One region of the Pontibacter actiniarum genome, then DNA from elsewhere that is predicted to be linked to it. Evidence: riboswitches for the same ligand, from Rfam matches in the RefSeq annotation. Region 1 holds a riboswitch; each other region holds the start of a gene.
What was found. Region 1 has a riboswitch for S-adenosylmethionine ahead of CA264_RS02380 (O-acetylhomoserine aminocarboxypropyltransferase/cysteine synthase family protein). Riboswitches for the same ligand answer to the same signal wherever they lie in the genome.

Region 1 (6,025 bases):
TGTGCATCCATGGCCTTAGAAAGCAACCAGTAGGTATAGGCGTTAAACCTGTTTGCCAGCTTCTCTCCCTGGTACACCTGGTAGCTGGCGGCCCTGAAGCTATCGGTGATGCTGTGCCCCGGCTCCTGCTGCGACAGGTGGTACGTATTGTAGTGCCTGTAGGAGAGCATAGCGATCGCGCGGGCCGTTTTCAGCCCTTCCTTACCGGCCTCCCGCGTGCTGTTGCCCCACGACGGGTCTTGCCGGATAGCCATGCGTTGGCTCTCGTTAAAGGCCACACCCCACGGAGAGTGCCGCGCGTTGCTGGCCACATGCACCAGGCGCTCAAACACATTTGGCTTTAGCAGGGCCCACTCCAACGCCTGCTGCCCGCCCAGGGAGCCCCCCAGCAAGGTATGCACCCGCTCCAGCTCCAGTTCCTGCCGCAGCAGGTCAAAGGCACGCACCACATCCCGGTTCGTAAACTGCGGGAAGGTATGGAAGTATGGCTGCAGTGTAATGGGGTTTACAGAAAGCGGCCCCGTAGAGCCGTAGCAGCCGCCCAGCGTGTTGGCGCACACCACAAACCACTCCCGCGGGTCGTAGAGCCTCCCCTCACCGAAAAGGTCGCCCCACCAGTCGGTAACATCGGCGCTGCCGGTAAGTGCATGGCACACCCACACAACGTTGCTGCCTTGCGGGTTTAACGTGCCGTACGTGGTATAGGCCAGCTGGAAACCAGGGAGCAAAGCCCCGGACTCCAGCCTGAATTCTTGCTGATGGTGAAAAACGTGGTGTTCTGGCATTTTATACTTAGGCTATGGCGGGCTCAGCCTCTACTTTGGCAAAGGCCTGCTCAAAATCTGCTTTAATGTCGTCGAGGTGCTCTATGCCGGCGGATATCCGCAGCAAGGTCGGGTCTACGCCGGCGCTTCGCTGCTCGGCATCGCTTAACTGTTGGTGCGTGGTGGAGGCTGGGTGGATGATCAACGTTTTGGCATCGCCCACGTTGGCCAGGTGGCTTACCAGTTGCAGGCTGTTGACAAATTTCTCCGCCTGCTGCTTGTCGCCCTTCAGCTTAAAGGAAAGTACGCCGCCAAACCCGCGCTTGAGGTACTTCTGCGCCAGCTCATGATAGGGGCTGCTTTCCAGGCCAGGGTAGTTTACGCTCTCCACCAGCTCCTGCCGCTCCAGCCACTGCGCCAGCGCCAGGGCATTCTGCACCGTCCTGTCCACGCGCAGCGAGAGTGTCTCCAGCCCCTGCAGCAGCAAGAAGGAGTTGAATGGGCTCAGTGCCGGACCGAAATCCCGGAGCCCCTCCACCCGGGCACGTATGGCAAAGGCGATATTCCCGAAAGGGCTGCCCTCCCCGAACACTTCCCAGAAGTTAAGGCCGTGGTAACCCTCGCTTGGCTCCGAGAACTGCTTAAACTTGCCGTTGCCCCAGTTAAAGTTACCGCCGTCCACTAGCACACCGCCGATGCTGGTGCCATGCCCGCCGATCCATTTCGTAGCAGACTCAACCACCACATTGGCCCCGTGCTCCAACGGACGGAACAGGTAGCCGCCGGCCCCGAAGGTATTATCCACCACCAGCGGAATATCATACTTGCGGGCAAGAGCGGCAACAGCCTCAAAGTCAGGAATGTTGAAGCGCGGGTTGCCGATCGTTTCAACATAGATGGCCCTGGTCTTTTCGTCGATTAGCTTCTCGTAGCTCGCCACCTCATCGGTTTCTGCAAAGCGCGTCTCAATGCCCAGGCGCTTAAACGATACCTTAAACTGGTTGTAAGTGCCGCCATAGAGGTAACTGGTGGTGATAAAGTTGTCGCCGGCCTCCAGTATGTTGGTGAGCGCAATAAACTGGGCCGCCTGGCCTGAGGCCACCGCCACCGCCGCCACTCCCCCTTCCAGCGCCGCGATGCGCTTTTCAAACACATCGGTGGTGGGGTTCATGATACGGGTATAGATGTTACCGAACTCCTTCAGGGCAAACAGGTTGGCGCCGTGCTCGGCGTTCTTAAAAGCGTAGGAGGTGGTTTGGTAGATGGGTACGGCGCGCGACTGTGTGGTTGGATCTATCTCCTGGCCGGCGTGCAGCTGTAGTGTCTCGAAGTGCAGTGATTTTGACATGACGTATGGTATAGGTTAGATAAAACGTAGGTGTATGCTGTGTTTAGGGTAGGCGCAAAGGCGCTTACGGAGGGGCGGTGGCTACAGGTAAATCTGCGGCAGGGCCCAGCGTTAAAAAACGGAAAAGCGGAGTGGTTTAGCAGCAACAGTAGCTGCGCATGCTACACAGGGGCGTGCACATGACAGAAGCTTTAGCAGGAGCTAAAAAGCAGTTTTGCGACAGCTCAGGCGCTGCCGATGAAAGTAATAATACGTACTGTGTTGGCTTGATTCCCTTGTTCATGACCGTATCAATTTATATTCGTCCGGCACCCTGCCGAACTCAGGAATTAGCACCTTAACACCGGTGGTTAGGTTGCTAGCGTTTCACAGAGCCTGTCTCTCCACGCTTCTTTATAAATCAATATCCGCTAAGGGCGTATTGACTTGATGTTGCAAGTATACGGGGCGCTTTTTTAAAAAGCCAAATATTTTTTATCTTTTTTGAAAATCCTGTGGTAACCGGGCGCTTTGGTTTGAAGATTCATACTTGGTGCAGTGGCTAGGCGCAGCTGGTAAATCCCGAGGCAGGTTACTCAGCCCAAAACGGCTCCCAAAAGGCGTTGTTTCTAAGGCTTCCGACCTCAAACATAGAGTATTACATATATAAATTTTAAGGCCCCTGATTTTTTTTCTCGAAACTGCTACTAATAGTTTTAGCTAAAAAGTCCTATCTTCGAGGCTTAGGAGCCGGTATTCTGCCGGTTGTGCAGGAGAAGAGAAACGTTGTCGAACCATGTCCCAGATCTATATTCGCCAAACGGTAGTGTACGAGGAGCACCAGGCCCCGCTTTCGCTGTATGAGCTGCACCAGCAGATCCGCGAGGAGCTGGAGGTGGCGTTCCCGGACAGCTATTGGGTGGTGGCAGAGGTGGCGCAGGTAAACGTAGACCGGCGCAAGGGCCACTGCTACCTCACGCTGGTAGACAAAGGCGACGATGCGCGGCAGATGCTGGCACAGGCGCGCGCTACCATCTGGGGCTCGCGCTACCAGATGCTGGGCCGCTATTTCGAAGAGAAAACAGGACAGCCGCTAAAGGCAGGGCTAAAGGTGCTGCTGCAGGCAACGGTGCGTTTCCATGAGCTCTATGGCCTCAGCCTCGACATCACCAACATCGACCCCAACTACACCATTGGGGACCTGGCCCGCCAACGGCAGGAAACCCTAAAGCGCCTGGAGGCGGAGGGCCTGCTGGAGGCAAACAAAGAGCTAAAGCTGCCCCTGGTGCCGCAGAGGCTAGCCGTTATTTCATCGGGCACGGCGGCCGGCTACCAGGACTTCATCCACCAGCTGGCGGGCAACAGCTACGGCTATTACTTCGAAACCACGCTTTTCCCGGCTACGGTGCAGGGCAACGAGGCCCCTGCCTCGGTGGCACAGGCCTTTGCCCGGATTAGCAGCAACAGCGATGCGTTTGATGCCATTGTGCTGATTCGGGGGGGCGGCTCCCAAACGGACCTCAGCTGCTTCGATGACTACAGAATTGCCGCAGCCATCGGGCACTCGCCGCTGCCGGTGCTAACGGGCATCGGCCACGAGCGCGATGAAAGCATTGCCGACCTGGTGGCCAACACCCGCCTCAAGACCCCGACCGCTGTGGCCGGGTTCCTGATCGACAGGTTCAGGGAGGCAGAGGAAAGTGCGGAGGATATGTTCGACAGCATCCGGATGTTTGCCGCACAGCAGCTCAAACTCACCAGTGACAAACTGGAGCGGCTGAGCCTGCGCTTCAACAACATCACCAAACAGCAATTGCAAAACCGGAAAGACAAGCTCGAAAGCCTGTCGCGGGGGCTGCTCCTGAAGCCAAAGTCATACCTGGAGGCGCAACGGCACCTGGTAAGCGACATGGAGAAGGACATCAGCTCCGGCACAAAAGACTTGCTGCACGAGCGGCAACGGTACCTGCAGGAGCTTTCGGTGTGTGTGGAGGGCAAAAGCCAGCGCTACCTGCACATGAAAGAGCACGAGCTGAACCACCTGGTGCACTGCCTGGAGACAGAGGCAAACGATCAGCTTAAAAAAGAGCAGCTGCTGTTTTCGAAGTATAGCGATAAGCTGGAGTACGGCGCCAAAGGCAAGCTTACCAACGAGCACCACCGCCTGAGGCTGCTGGAGATGGGCATTGAGGCAAACAACCCCGAAAAACTGCTCCTGCGCGGCTACACGCTGACGCTCCTAAACGGCAGGATTATTAAAAGTACAAAAGACGTGAAAGACGGCGATGTGGTGGAGACGAAGATGCAGGACGGCACCCTCCACAGCATGGTTGTAAATGTTGATACAGATGAATAAGGAATTAAAGGACATGACCTACCGCGAGGCAACGCAGGAGTTAGAGGAGATCTTACGCGCCATCGAAAATGACGCCGTAGATGTGGATGAACTCACCCAGAAAGTACAGCGCTCGTCGCAGCTCATAAAGCTGTGCAAAGAGAAGCTGCGCAAGGCCGAAAAAGCCATCGACCAGGTGTTTAACGAGGAGAACTGCGAAACGCCTGCACCGGCAAAGCCACAGGAGGGTAAGTCTGCCAGCGGCACTTTGTTTTAACCCTCACCGGCCCCGGCTTGTAACCGGAGGTGCTGGTCTAGGAGGCACCATGGCCGTTACAGAGGCTCCCTGGCTCTCTTATACTTCCCTAAAGCACTCCGCACCAGAAATTAAAAGCGGCCTTACCCTGATATTATTCTCAGCGTAAGGCCGTTTATAGTTTAATCTACCGGATACACCTACCGGTTCAGTTCCTTTATCTCTTTCCAGCTCCAGTTATACTTTGGCGTAATGCCCTGGTAGGCGTCGCGGTAGTACTTTACCACTTCCTCTTTCAGCTCCCCCACGGGGATAGACGAAGTAAAAATCTCGCGCTCGGTCGGGTTGGCGTAGGTCTCGGAGCGGGTTAGTTTGTCTCCGTCGAGGCGGAGCAACGGCCCGGTTTCGGTCACGGTATCGTACGTCCAGCGGCGGCCGGAAGTCTCGAGTTCGTTCAGGCGGGCAGCCAGCGGAGCCATCGTCAGGCGCGGCAGCGTTGGGCGGGAGGCAATGTCAACCCAGGTCGTGTACTTATATTCCAGCTCATACTTGTTCCCTTCGTAGCAGGTGAGCACCATGTCAAAGCCCTGCGTGCGGGAGTAAAGGGCGTAGTAGTGCAGCGGGTGTGGCGTTTCAATAATGATAAGGCCGATGTCCGGGTGGCGCGAGACCTTGGTCTCCGGCTTGTACATATCGCGGTAACCGAGCAGCACGCCGCCCACTTCGTCTTCCCAAGCACCCTGCTCCCAATCCGGGTTTTGCAGCGCGCGGCCGAACTCCCGCAGGAAGAACCGAAACTTCTGGACACACTGTGCCGCCTCCTTCTCCTCCATTTCATCCGCCTCAAAGGGTCTGTAAAACAGGTCCCGCTCCTTTGCGTTGAGCCAGCAGACGAGCTTTAGCGCCTCCCCGGCCAGCGGGTGGTTCAGGTCCAGCTCCCGGAAGTCGCCGATCAGGGCCATTTGCCGCAGCAGCTCCTCGTGCTCCAGCGCCAGCTCCGGGTTCAGCAAGGCCCACACCCCCACAAAACCGTCTATGTCGAAATGGTTTGCAGTAACATAGGGCAGGTCCAGCGCGGGCAGGTTCTGGCGCAGCGCATTGAGCACAATGGCAGCGCTGGTATCGTCTTTCACGGCCTCGGGTGTGGGAGCGCCTTTCCAGTGAGAAAGCATCACCCCGTTGGCGTGCGCACTGTCAACCACCAGGGCTTTCTTATCCTTAACCTCCGAGAAGGGTATAAACTGTCGTTTCTGCATGGCCTAAAATTGCAGATACATGAGGCAACCTGCAAGTTTTTTTGTAGCAAACTGAGGCTAAGGACGCTACGGATTTGCCCCCACCGC
Region 2 (6,025 bases), 1.5 Mb from region 1:
AACGTGCCAAAAATAGGAAAGCGGGAGAAGAAACCAGCTGTTGCGCCTGCTCTTTTGCACCGGAACGCTTCCTGCCGAACAAAATTTGCCTTAAATCGGCCGCAGGTGTTGGCAATGGGCGTTTGTAGTTCTAACTTTAAAGCTTCTGACCGGTAGCGTCCCGGCCCCGAACAGGTGATCCGAGTGAGGCTGCAACCGGCTCAGAGCGAAACATTCACCCTTAACGACTAACACTAAACCAACCCATGACCGAATCTAGCGCTCCGCTGATTACGAATGAGGCCGTGGTGCTGGGCATCCTGCTCGTCATCCTGGCTATCGTCTTTCAAACCTCCGCCAGTTCCAACCGCTTTTGGCTTAAGTTTTACAAGGTAGTGCCGTCGGTGCTGCTGTGCTACTTCCTGCCGGCCCTGCTCAACACGTTTAACATCATCTCAGGCGAAACCTCGCAGCTGTACTTTGTGGCCTCGCGCTTCTTTCTGCCTGCCTCGCTTATCCTGCTCACCCTCAGCATCGACTTTAAGTCGCTGCGCATGCTGGGCAGCAAAGCGGTGATCATGTTCTTTGCCGGTACGGTAGGGGTGATGCTGGGCGGCCCGCTGGCGCTGTTCCTGGTCGGCTCTGCCTTTCCGGATGTGCTGTACACCGGGACCGATGAAGTATGGAAAGGCCTGTCCACGATCTCCGGAAGCTGGATAGGCGGCGGCGCAAACCAGGCGGCCATGCTGGAGGTTTTCGGTGCGAGCAAGGAAGCCTTTGGGCAGATGATTGCGGTAGACGTGCTGGTGGCCAACGTGTGGATGGGCTTCCTGCTGTACTGGTCGCAGAAGCCGGAGAAGATCGACAAGCTGCTGAACGCCGATAGTCGCCCGATCAGGGAGCTGGAGGAGCGCCTGGAGGGCCTGCAGGCGGGCAAGCGCGTTATCCCTACCGCCACTACCACCATGATCGTGCTGGGGGTTGCGTTTGGCTTTACAGGGCTGTCGCATTTCCTGGCCGATATCATTGCGCCGTACTTTGCCGAGAACTTCCCGGCGCTGGAAACCTACTCTATCACCAGCGGCTTTTTCTGGCTGGTGATCCTTGCCACCACGGCCGGGCTGGTGCTTTCGTTTACCAAAGCCAGTGAGCTGGAGAGCTATGGCGCCTCGCGCTTCGGCACCGTTTTCCTGTACTTCCTGGTGGCCACCATCGGCATGAGCATGGACCTGGCCGCTGTGCTGGATAACCCGAAGCTGTTCCTGGTGGGGGCGCTCTGGATCATCTTCCACATCATCATTATGCTGGTGGTGGCGCGTATTATCCGGGCACCTTTTTTCTATGTGGCGGTGGGCAGCCAGGCCAACATCGGCGGGGCAGCCTCTGCACCAATCGTGGCGGTGGCCTTCAACAAGTTTCTGGCGCCGGTGGGCGTGCTGCTGGCCGTGCTCGGGTATGCCGTGGGCACCTATGGCGCTTACCTCTGCGGGCTGATGCTGCAGTATGTATGGAACATGCTGGCCTAGGCAAGTATAGCTTACATGAATCGGCCCCGCCAGGAGATCGTTATCTTCTGCCGGGGCCGGTTTGTTTTGGAGCTTCTGTGGATGAGTATGATAAATTCTCTTGGTGTGTGCAATTTTTTTTTGCGCTAACTGCCGCTGCTTTCTGCTACTTGGAATGAGCTATACTTTCTGGCTGTTGTTCATCCTTCAGGTTCGCTTCTGCTAAGTTTCACTTCTAGCTTTGGTGCGCTCCCGGCCGCGGGGCCTCGTCTTCCCGCATCGCGCTGTGTATCTTTCCTGCCTAACGGCTGCCGCTCGCGCGGCACCGGAAAGCTACAAGGCGCTCAACGGAAAGACTGGGATCATTTCCAATAGCCACGGCTGACGGAGCTTCTGCCAAGCCCCCTTTGAAAGGGGTAGAGAGATAAGCGTGCGCTTCAATCAACCGTTAGGAAGCTTCAAATTGCACATCACAGCTTGTGTTAGTTTCAAGAAGTAACTGCTACAAATACTTTTGGTACAGGTTGTAAAGTACGATTTTGTCTTTTGCCGTCAGCACCGTGTCTACCTCGTGTTGGATAAAGTGCAGCTTAAACGCCTTGATGGCGGCTGGCATGTCGCGGGTATCGTAGCCAATGATGCGGAGCGCGTCCTTGGGGTTAAAGTGAGGAGGAATGGTGGAAACAGAGTCGGTCGGCTGCAGTATAAGCGCAGGTTTTGTGCCGGTGCTGTCGAGAACCGTGATCGGCGCGGCCGGCTGCAGGTACTTCTCCACCACCCCCTCGTCGTACCACAGGCCGTACCCGGCATCCGCCAGTTTCTTCCACGGGAAGGTGCGGTTCGGGTCGTTCTTGCGCGTCGGGGCAATGTCAGAGTGGCCTATGAAGTTGGCGGCCGGGATGCCGTGCGTCTCCTTCAGCATGGCAAGTACGTCCAGCAGGCTGTTGATCTGCTCCTCCGAAAAAGGCTCCAGCCCGTTGTTGTCCAGCTCAATGCCGATGGAGGAGGAGTTCAGGTCCCGGTCGTTGCCCCAGCGGCTGTTGCCCCCGTGCCAGGCGCGCAGGTTGTCGTTCAGCATGTGGTATACTTTGCCGTCGCGGCCGATCACATAGTGCGCGCTCACCTGGGTCTTCGGCATCGTAAACGTCTTGAGCGTGTGGTCGGTGGAGTTCTGCGCCGTGTGGTGAATTACCACGAAGTTAGGGCGCCGCATGCTGAAGTTGGTGGTGCCCACCCAGTAATCCCCCTGCTGCAGGCGCTCCTCGCCTGGGATAGTGGCCGGAACTGTGCGGAGCTGCCTGGCGTAGGTCTTCAGCTGTTTCTTGTGCGCTTTGTTGGTGCTGGCATAAGGGTTTTTGGTACAGGCGGTAAAGCTGGCGCTCGCCAGCAGCAGGGCAAAAAAAGCAGTAGCGGTATACTTCATATTGGTTGTTTTGGGTGATTTTTCAGAACATTAAACTTGCCGGATTTTCGGCACAGATGCAAGTTTAGACACTGAATAATAGCCGTACTGGAATATAAATGTTCTTAGAAGTTTCCGAAAAGGTTTGATTTTGTCGCGCGGCTGCTTTTACCTTTGTGGCATCTTTATGCAAGATTTATAAAGAAGAGGGGAGAGAGCAGGCTCAGCGAACCTCTAGCAACCACGGCCGCGGCCGTAAAGGTGCTAACACCTGCCCAGTTTGGGACCTATAAATTTAACCTCATGCACCTGTTACACCAGCTTTCCGCTATTCTTTTCCGTGCCTTTACCGCAACGCCTGTGCGCGCCTGCTACTGTTGTTACTGCTGTTGAGGGTAAGCCTTTTCTTCGGTCACTGAACCGCACCCCGTCGCTTTTCTGCAGGGGATAAAACTAACTGTACATTCTTTTCATTAACCGGGCGTGGCTGCTGCAAGTACTTGGTACCTGCTCCTGCCTTTCGCTTTCATCTATACATGCAACATATTCAGAAAACAGGGGGATGGGCCCTTGTGCCTTTCCTGGTGTTTGTGCTTACCTTCCTGGGGGCAGGCATCCTTTTAAATGATTTTTATGCACTTCCTGCGCCTGTGGCCGTTTTGCTGGGCATTGTTTCGGCCTTTTTTATACTTCGTGGTTCTACGGAGGCGAAAGTGGCGGCGCTTATCCGGGGCTGCGGCGACTCCAAGATCGTTACCATGTGCCTGATCTACTTGCTGGCAGGCGCGTTTGCCACGGTAACAAAGGCCGTGGGCGGGGTAGACGCCACCGTTAACCTGGGCCTCAGCGTGCTGCCGGTGCAGTACCTGGCGCTGGGCGTGTTTCTGCTGGCGGCTTTCCTTTCCACGGCGACAGGAACTTCGGTCGGTGCCATTGTGGCGCTGGGCCCGATTGCGGTAGGGCTGGCAGAGCAAAGCCATACGTCGCTGCCCTTGCTTTTGGGAGCCTTGCTGGGCGGCGCGATGTTCGGCGATAACCTCTCGTTTATCTCCGACACCACGATTGCCGCCACGCAAACCCAGGAGTGCAGCATGCGCGATAAGTTCAGGGTAAATATTTTGATTGCAGGCCCGGCGGCCTTGGTAACCATAGGGTTGCTGCTGTTTACAGGCTGGAACACGGCCGGAACGCCGGAAAACCTGCTGCCTGAGCTGCACGCCGCTTCTTTCTGGCAAATAGCGCCTTACCAGCTTGTGATTGTGCTGGCCGTGTCCGGTGTGAACGTGTTCGTTGTGCTGACGGTCGGCACCCTGGCGTCCGGGGCGGTTGGGTTGGCAACGGGGCACCTGGAGGTGCTGTCGTTCGGCCGCAGCGTGTACGAAGGCTTTACAGGCATGATCGAGATTTTCCTGCTTTCCATGCTCACAGGCGGCCTGGCTCAGATGGTGAACGAGGCAGGCGGAATTGCCTTCCTGCTGCAGCGCGTGAGCAAAGCCACCCGCGGTTTCCGCTCTGCGCAAACAGGCATACTGGCGCTGGTAGGCGGCACCAATACGGCCATCGCCAACAACACGGTCTCTATTGTGGTCACGGGGCAAGTGGTGAAGGAGGTGAGCCGGAAATACAGCATCGATAAGCGCAAAACCGCAGCGCTGCTTGACATCGCTTCGTGCGTGGTGCAGGGCCTGTTGCCGTACGGCGCGCAGATCCTGATCCTGCTCAGCTTTACCGAGGGGCAGCTGAGCTTCCTGGACCTCTGGGCCTCCGCCTGGTATCTGTACCTGTTACTGCTGTTCAGTTTGGTGGCTATCTACACACCACTCGTGGACAGGTTTTTGGCCAGGCAGCCTGCCGCTGCGCCCGCTGTGGCGGCATAACGCATAAACACGCATTACTCTCACCTTAAATACATCCGCAACTATTCTAACTTTACTAACCTTACCAAAAAAGGGAGACAAGCTTTGTCTCCCTTTTTTTATCAGATCAGGCCCCGTGCTTTTAGCTCCAGGTATTTGTTGATGGTGTTCACCGTCAGGTCCTGGGGTGGGGTGAGGATGGTGTGGATGCCGTGCTGGCGCAGTACCTTTACCACTTTTCGCTTATCATAGCTGAACTTCTGCGCGATGGCCTTGGTGTATACTTGCGCTGTGTTGGTGGCAGGCCGGCGCAGCACCTCATGCAGCTCGGTGTTTTCAAAGAAGATGACCACCAGCAGGTGGTGCCGGGCCAGGGCGCGGAGGTATGGGAGCTGGCGTTCTGCACCGTTGAGGGTTTCAAAGTTGGTGAACAGCAGGAGCAGGCTTCGCTGTTTCAGGGAGTGGCGCACCGTGGTGTAGAGGCGCTCGTAGTCTGTTTCCTGGTAGAGGGTTTTCTGGTTGTAGAGCAACTCCAGAATACGGCGCAACTGGTTTTCTTTGCGCTGTGCCGGGAGTATGTTGCTGATCTTGTCGGAGAAGGTGATGACGCCGGCCTTGTCCTGCTTTTTGAGGGCGATGTTGGAGATAACGAGAGAGGCGTTGATGGCGTAGTCCAGCAGGGTGAGTTCCTCGAAGGGCATCTGCATCACCCGTCCCTTGTCGATCAGGCAGTATACCTGCTGCGACTTCTCATCCTGGTAGCTGTTCACCATTAGGTCGGCTTTGCGCGCCGTGGCTTTCCAGTTGATCGTCCGCTGGTCGTCGCCGGCGACGTAGGGGCGTACTTGCTCAAACTCGGAGCTGTGGCCCATGCGGCGCACTTTTTTTACCCCCACCTCATGGAGCCTGTTGGATACGGCCATCAGCTCGTACTGCCGCATCTGCACAAAAGATGGGTACACCGGCACCTCCTGGTCCTGCGCGAACCTGTAGCGCCGCTTCACAAGCCGCAGCGGGCCCATCGCAAACACGTTGATCGCGCCGAAGCTGTAGCTGCCCCGTTTGGTTGGCCGCAAAGTATACAGGATAATGTGCGTGCGGCCCTTCGGGATCTGTGCCTGAAACAGCGTGTCGCGCTTCTGGAACTGGAAGGGCAGCTCGTCAATCACCTCCGTGCGCACCGCAAAGCTATACCTGTTCTCGAGGTACAGGTGTATTTCGTTATCGCTGCCGTTGGAGAGCTTCTCCTGCATGGAGCGGCTGGCATGCATCCCGGCTTTGTT
Region 3 (6,025 bases), 1.4 Mb from region 1:
CGGTCGTTACGCCGTCATAAATACCGTCGATCACCTTCTTGGCCACCTCAATCGGCGATACATAGTCCATGTGGAGGCCATAGCACAGCTTCTCGATGCGTGCGGTGATTTTGTCGAATTTGACGGACTCGCGTCTGCCGTCTCGTTTAACTACTAACATAGCGTATACAATTAGCGAGGTTAAAGGCCTCGGGTTCTTAATTATAGAATATATAGGTAAGCCTCTGCCGACGCAGCAGGCGGGTGTTCATCGGGTAAGCGTACACTCAAGCTCATACGCGTACAAAAGTATAAGCCGTTGTAGTACAAACGGTTACTGGGTAAAGCCAATGCTTTTACTATATAGCAGGGATGAGATTTCCCTATCCAGGTGGCGGTGATGCCAACTTTGCTTGGCCGGGCTGCTGTTACGGTCGCTGCTGTAGCCCCTCGGGCGCCCGGTGAGGTTTGTAAAGGTAATGGTGTAAGTTTAGGTGGGAGGTGCGAAAAGTGCTTTCTCCCTTTGGCCACCTAAACTTACTAAGTAATCCCTAATCTTAAAAGTCTTCGTCCAGGCTGAACACGTTTTTATCTTTGTCGCCCATCACGCCGGCTTTCTGGTACTCGCCCACACGCTTCTCAAAGAAGTTGGTCTTGCCCTGCAGCGAGATCATCTCCATAAAGTCGAATGGGTTGGTTGAGTTGTAGATCTTCTTGCATCCCAGCGCAACCAGCAGGCGGTCGGCCACAAACTCAATGTACTGGCTCATGAGCTTGGAGTTCATGCCGATCAGGTCTACCGGCAGGGCGTCGGTTACAAACTCCTGCTCAATACTTACCGCGTCGCGGATAATCTCCTGCACACGCTCCTCGCTCAGCTTGTTGTTCAGCATAGAGTACAGCAGGCAGGCAAAGTCGCAGTGCAGGCCTTCGTCTCTGGAGATCAGCTCGTTGGAGAAGGTAAGGCCCGGCATCAAACCGCGCTTCTTCAGCCAGAAGATAGAGCAGAAAGAGCCGGAGAAGAAAATCCCTTCTACCGCAGCGAAAGCAATCAGGCGCTCGGCGAAGTTCTCGCTCTCGATCCACTTAAGGGCCCACTCCCCTTTGCGGCCCACAGCCGGAACGGTTTCAAGGGCGTTGAACAGGTGGTCTTTTTCGCTCTGCTTCTTTATATAAGTGTCGATCAGGAGCGAGTATGTTTCGGAGTGGATGTTCTCCATCATGATCTGGAAACCATAGAAGCAGCGTGCCTCCGGTATCTGCACCTCGTTCATGAAGTTCACGGCCAGGTTTTCGTTCACGATGCCGTCAGAGGCAGCGAAGAAAGCCAGCACGTGGCTGATGAAATGGCGCTCGCCGTCGTTCAGGTTCTCCCAGTCTTTCAGGTCCTGGCCCAGGTCGATCTCCTCGGCAGTCCAGAAGCTGGCTTCTGCCTGCTTATACATCTGCCATACCTCATTGTTCTGAATCGGGAACAGCACAAAGCGGTTTGGGTTCTCTTGCAGTATTGGCTCCATAATCACGTAAGTTTTAATAATTAATAGGGTTTAGGGTGTGCCTGCGCACTCAAAACCAACCATATCTAAGAATGTTTTGGCCTTGCCCGAACAGCTGGCCCGTAAATATTCTGACTTCAAATATATAGAAATGAACTCGATTTCATGGGTGAAAGTTGTTCAATTTATGCACATCCTCCTGGCGGCTATTCTAGGCCGTTTTTCGGGCTAATGCACACTGTTTTCAACATTCATTTTCCATTATATATTTAGATTTAAATATTATGGCAAAGGTGTGGTGGTTGGTGAAGCGCCACCGTGCAAAGGTAAGGGAGTTTTACACACGAAGCGCTGCAAAAAGCAGAAAGAAGGGCTTGACGGGGTGAAATGCGTGTAACGGGCGACGGGCAAATGTGTAATTTGTGGAAAAGGTGGCTGCGGCACTTCTGCTGTAAGGTTCTGGGGTGTAGTTGTTTGTGAGGGTTTTAAACAGGCGCTGAAAGTTGGCGATTAGATATCAACACAGTTTTCCACAGAGGTGTGTAAAAGATGGGGTTGGCGCTGAACTTTTTCACGCACAAGGCGTTGCAATTATCAATTAGTTGCCGTACTTTTGCGGACTAAACTTTAAACATACATTGAAGCTGATGTACGCAATTGTAGAAATCGCAGGTCAACAGACCAAAGTAGAGAGCGGTAAGTTCATCTACGCTAACAAGCTTTCCGGCAAAGAAGGTGACGCCGTTGAGTTCGCCAATGTTCTTCTTACAGATGATAACGGCAACATCACTGTTGGCGCCCCTTTCGTGGATGGTATCAAGGTAACTGGTAAAATCCTGGGTGAGTTCAGAGCTGACAAAGTTCATGTCTTCAAGAAGAAGAGAAGAAAAGGGTATAGAAAGTCGAGAGGACATCGTCAGAACTATACTAAAGTTCTTATCGAGAGCATTGGTTAAGCAGTAAGAAGAAATTAATCGTTGAATCCTTTCAGGCTTAGTTCGCTAACCTGAGTTAAATAGTTAAAAAGATGGCACACAAAAAAGGAGCTGGTAGTTCTAACAACGGCCGCGAATCGCATTCTAAACGACTAGGTGTTAAGATTTACGGTGGCCAGGACATCATCGCAGGTAACATCATTGTAAGACAAAGAGGTACTGCGCACCACCCAAGCACAAACGTAGGTATTGGTAAAGACCACACCCTGTTTGCTCTGGTTGACGGTGTTGTATCATTCAGAAAAGGTAAGAAAAACCGTTCTTACGTTTCTGTAATTCCTAAAGTAGAGGCGGAAGCTTAATTTTTAGGTTTTATTGATACTGAAAGAGGGATGCTCCAAAGGCATCCCTCTTTTGTTTTTATACTTGTGGAGTGTGTTCTAGCTGAGTATGGGCAGGTTGCTTTTGTGCATCCAGAGCTTTAGGCTATACCTTGTCCATAGCTGCCTTTTCGCCTCGCCGGCTTGGCCTTACTTTTCTTCCTGCGCTAGCCTCCGCTAGCCTCCGCTGGCGCGAGTTTGTAACTCGTGTCCTACTATAATGTCGAGTTTGTAACTCGACTGGCTTGCAAAGCCATACTTACAGCTGAACTACAAAACTGCTTCTCTGGCGCAAGCGTCCGCTTGTGCCTCTAACTGCCCCTGCTAGCTGTATTTATACTTCCACCCTGCTAGCGCGAGTTTGCAACTCGTGCTTTAAAAGCTACAGAGTTATACTTGCATAGCATCTGCTAATTATAACTTCAGCCAAGCTGTTCTTTGTAGTTCCCGTTCACCCTCCAGTTCCCAAACACCTACTGTTTCACTTTATACTTTAGAGCGCTCATGCCCGCGAGGGCCCGTCTTTCCGCGTCGTGCCGGGTGCTTTTCCTGTCGGGTATAGGGGCCCTCTTACTCGTGTCTCGGGCTGCCTCGCTCGCGCTCGCCACCGGAAAGGCTGAAAATGTTTTTGGTAGCCAAAGCTGACGGAGCTCCTGCAAAACTTTGTAGGGACAGTTCGCGACCTGTCCGCGCGATGACGCTCGCTATGAAATTTATACTTGCACCCCAGCATCAGCCAAACAACAACATTATACTTGAATGATGGCAGCAGCATACCAGCCTTGGGAATAGTGGTTCTCTAATGAGAGTTGTTCCGGTTCCGCAGGCATGGCGACCGAAGGATAGCAAAAGGATAGCAGAGGAAAAGCTTCCAACTGGAGCCGTGGGTAAACAGAACCACGCCAGCTCAGACAAATCGCCTACATTTCAGGCAACTAAATTTCTTTTTCCCACGGATATACCTTTACTTTGCTTACACTTATCAAGAAAGACTGAGGGATAGGGCCCGACGACGTCTTAGCAACCATGTATAAAGCTTGGTGCTAACTCCCTCCTGGAGCAACTGCTGCCAGGGAAGATAAGAGCGATCCTGCCTCCCATAGGTGTCCTTCTTGATAAGCCTCGTAGAAGACTGAAGAGAAGAAAGACACCGAAATGACAAAATTACATCCGATACATAAACTGCTGCAAGAGCGTGTGCTAGTGCTGGATGGTGCTATGGGCACCATGATTCAGCGTTACCAGTTACAGGAAGCAGACTTCCGTGGCGAACGCTTTCAAGACCATGCCAGCGATCTGAAAGGCAACAACGACCTGCTTTCTATTACCCGCCCAGACGTTATCAAAGCCATACATGCAGAATATTTAGAGGCTGGTGCCGATATCATCGAAACCAATACCTTTAGCGGCACCAGCATCGCCATGGCCGATTACCACCTGGAACACATAGTATATGAGCTAAACTATGAGTCGGCAAGGTTAGCACGTGAGGCAGCAGATGAGATAGAAGCAAAAGTACCGGGTAAACCGCGTTTTGTGGCCGGTGCCATTGGCCCTACCAACCGTACCGCTTCGCTTTCCCCGGATGTAAACAACCCTGGTTACCGCGCCATCACTTTTGATCAACTAGTGGAGGCATACTGTGAGCAGGTGCGTGGCCTGGTGGATGGTGGCTCTAACCTGCTATTGGTAGAAACAGTATTTGATACGCTGAACTGTAAGGCTGCGCTTTTCGCAATAGACCAGTACGTGCAGGATGGTGGCAAAGCGCTGCCGATCATGGTGTCGGGTACGATCACAGATGCCAGCGGCCGTACCTTGTCTGGCCAGACAGTAGAAGCCTTCTGGAACTCCATCTCGCATGCACCTATACTTAGCATTGGCTTTAACTGTGCTTTAGGTGCGCGTCAGCTCAAGACGCACATTAAAGAACTATCCCGTATCTCCGACTGCTACATTAGTGCCTACCCAAATGCTGGTTTGCCAAACGCCTTTGGCGGCTACGACGAAACCGCGCAGCAAATGGGCGAGATTGTAGAGGAATATCTAAAGGAAGGGCTGGTGAACATACTGGGTGGTTGTTGTGGCACTACGCCCGTACACACCAAAGTAATCTCCGACTTAGTGCAGAAGTATAAACCGCACGTTCCCACCCCGGTAGCTCCTCTCCCTCGCTACAGCGGCCTCGAGCCCCTCACCATTTACCCTGAAAGCCTTTTTGTAAATGTTGGCGAACGCACCAATGTAACCGGCTCTAAGAAATTTGCCCGCCTTATTGTAGAAGAAAAGTTTGAGGAAGCCTTATCGGTGGCGCAGCAGCAGGTAGAAGGTGGTGCCCAGATTATCGATGTAAACATGGACGAAGGCATGCTTGACTCAGAGCAGGCCATGACCAACTTCCTGAACCTTATCGCTTCTGAACCCGACATTTCAAAGTTGCCAATCATGATCGACTCCTCTAAATGGAGTGTGATTGAGGCAGGTTTGAAGTGTGTGCAGGGCAAGAGCATCGTAAACTCCATCAGCTTAAAAGAAGGCGAAGAGAACTTTAAAAAGGTGGCTCGCAAGGTGCGCCAGTATGGTGCAGCCGTTGTTGTGATGGCATTTGATGAGCAGGGCCAGGCGGATACCTTTGAGCGTAGAATAGAAATCTGCGAAAAATCTTACCGCATTTTAGTGGATGAAGTTGGCTTCCCGCCACAGGATATCATCTTCGACCCTAACATATTGGCCATAGCCACAGGTATAGAAGAGCATAACAACTATGCGGTAGACTATATCGAAACGATAAAATGGATCAAGGCGAACCTGCCGCATGCGCTGGTAAGTGGTGGTGTAAGTAACCTTTCGTTTTCGTTCCGTGGCAATGATGTGGTGCGTGAGGCCATGCACACCGTGTTCTTATACTATGCCGTGCAGGCGGGTATGGATATGGGCATTGTGAACGCAGGTATGATGGGCGTGTACAGCGAGATTCCAACAGAGCTTCGCGACCTGATTGAAGACGTTATCTTTAACCGCCACCCAGATGCTACGGAAAAGCTGGTTACCTATGCCGAAACAATAAAAGGAAAGGGTAAGGGCGCCGCGCAGGCAGATAATAGCTGGCGTGAGGCACCAGTAGAAGAACGCCTGAAGCATGCCCTGGTAAAAGGTATTGTAGAGTTCATAGAAGAAGACACGGAGGAAGCCCGCCAGAAAGCCACTAAAACGCTTGAGGTAATAGAGGGGCCAC

Region 2: another riboswitch for S-adenosylmethionine. It lies ahead of CA264_RS08695 (Na+/H+ antiporter NhaC family protein); the one in region 1 lies ahead of CA264_RS02380 (O-acetylhomoserine aminocarboxypropyltransferase/cysteine synthase family protein).
Region 3: another riboswitch for S-adenosylmethionine. It lies ahead of metH (methionine synthase); the one in region 1 lies ahead of CA264_RS02380 (O-acetylhomoserine aminocarboxypropyltransferase/cysteine synthase family protein).

Annotation. Positions count from the first base shown of each region.
Region 1 covers NZ_CP021235.1:543,970-549,994, reverse strand. The annotation lists gene CA264_RS02385 (homoserine O-acetyltransferase family protein) at 1-785, opposite strand, end outside; gene CA264_RS02380 (O-acetylhomoserine aminocarboxypropyltransferase/cysteine synthase family protein) at 793-2,112, opposite strand; SAM riboswitch class I at 2,405-2,514, opposite strand; gene xseA (exodeoxyribonuclease VII large subunit) at 2,888-4,447, shown strand; gene xseB (exodeoxyribonuclease VII small subunit) at 4,440-4,703, shown strand; gene CA264_RS02365 (DUF6687 family protein) at 4,883-5,938, opposite strand.
Region 2 covers NZ_CP021235.1:2,007,244-2,013,268, reverse strand. The annotation lists gene CA264_RS08705 (DUF819 family protein) at 246-1,505, shown strand; gene CA264_RS08700 (N-acetylmuramoyl-L-alanine amidase) at 1,987-2,907, opposite strand; SAM riboswitch class I at 3,080-3,182, shown strand; gene CA264_RS08695 (Na+/H+ antiporter NhaC family protein) at 3,423-4,763, shown strand; gene CA264_RS08690 (DUF58 domain-containing protein) at 4,865-6,025, opposite strand, start outside.
Region 3 covers NZ_CP021235.1:3,914,907-3,920,931, reverse strand. The annotation lists gene CA264_RS16855 (ribonucleoside-diphosphate reductase subunit alpha) at 1-160, opposite strand, end outside; gene CA264_RS16850 (ribonucleoside-diphosphate reductase small subunit) at 537-1,496, opposite strand; gene rplU (50S ribosomal protein L21) at 2,123-2,431, shown strand; gene rpmA (50S ribosomal protein L27) at 2,503-2,772, shown strand; SAM riboswitch class I at 3,767-3,875, shown strand; gene metH (methionine synthase) at 3,946-6,025, shown strand, end outside.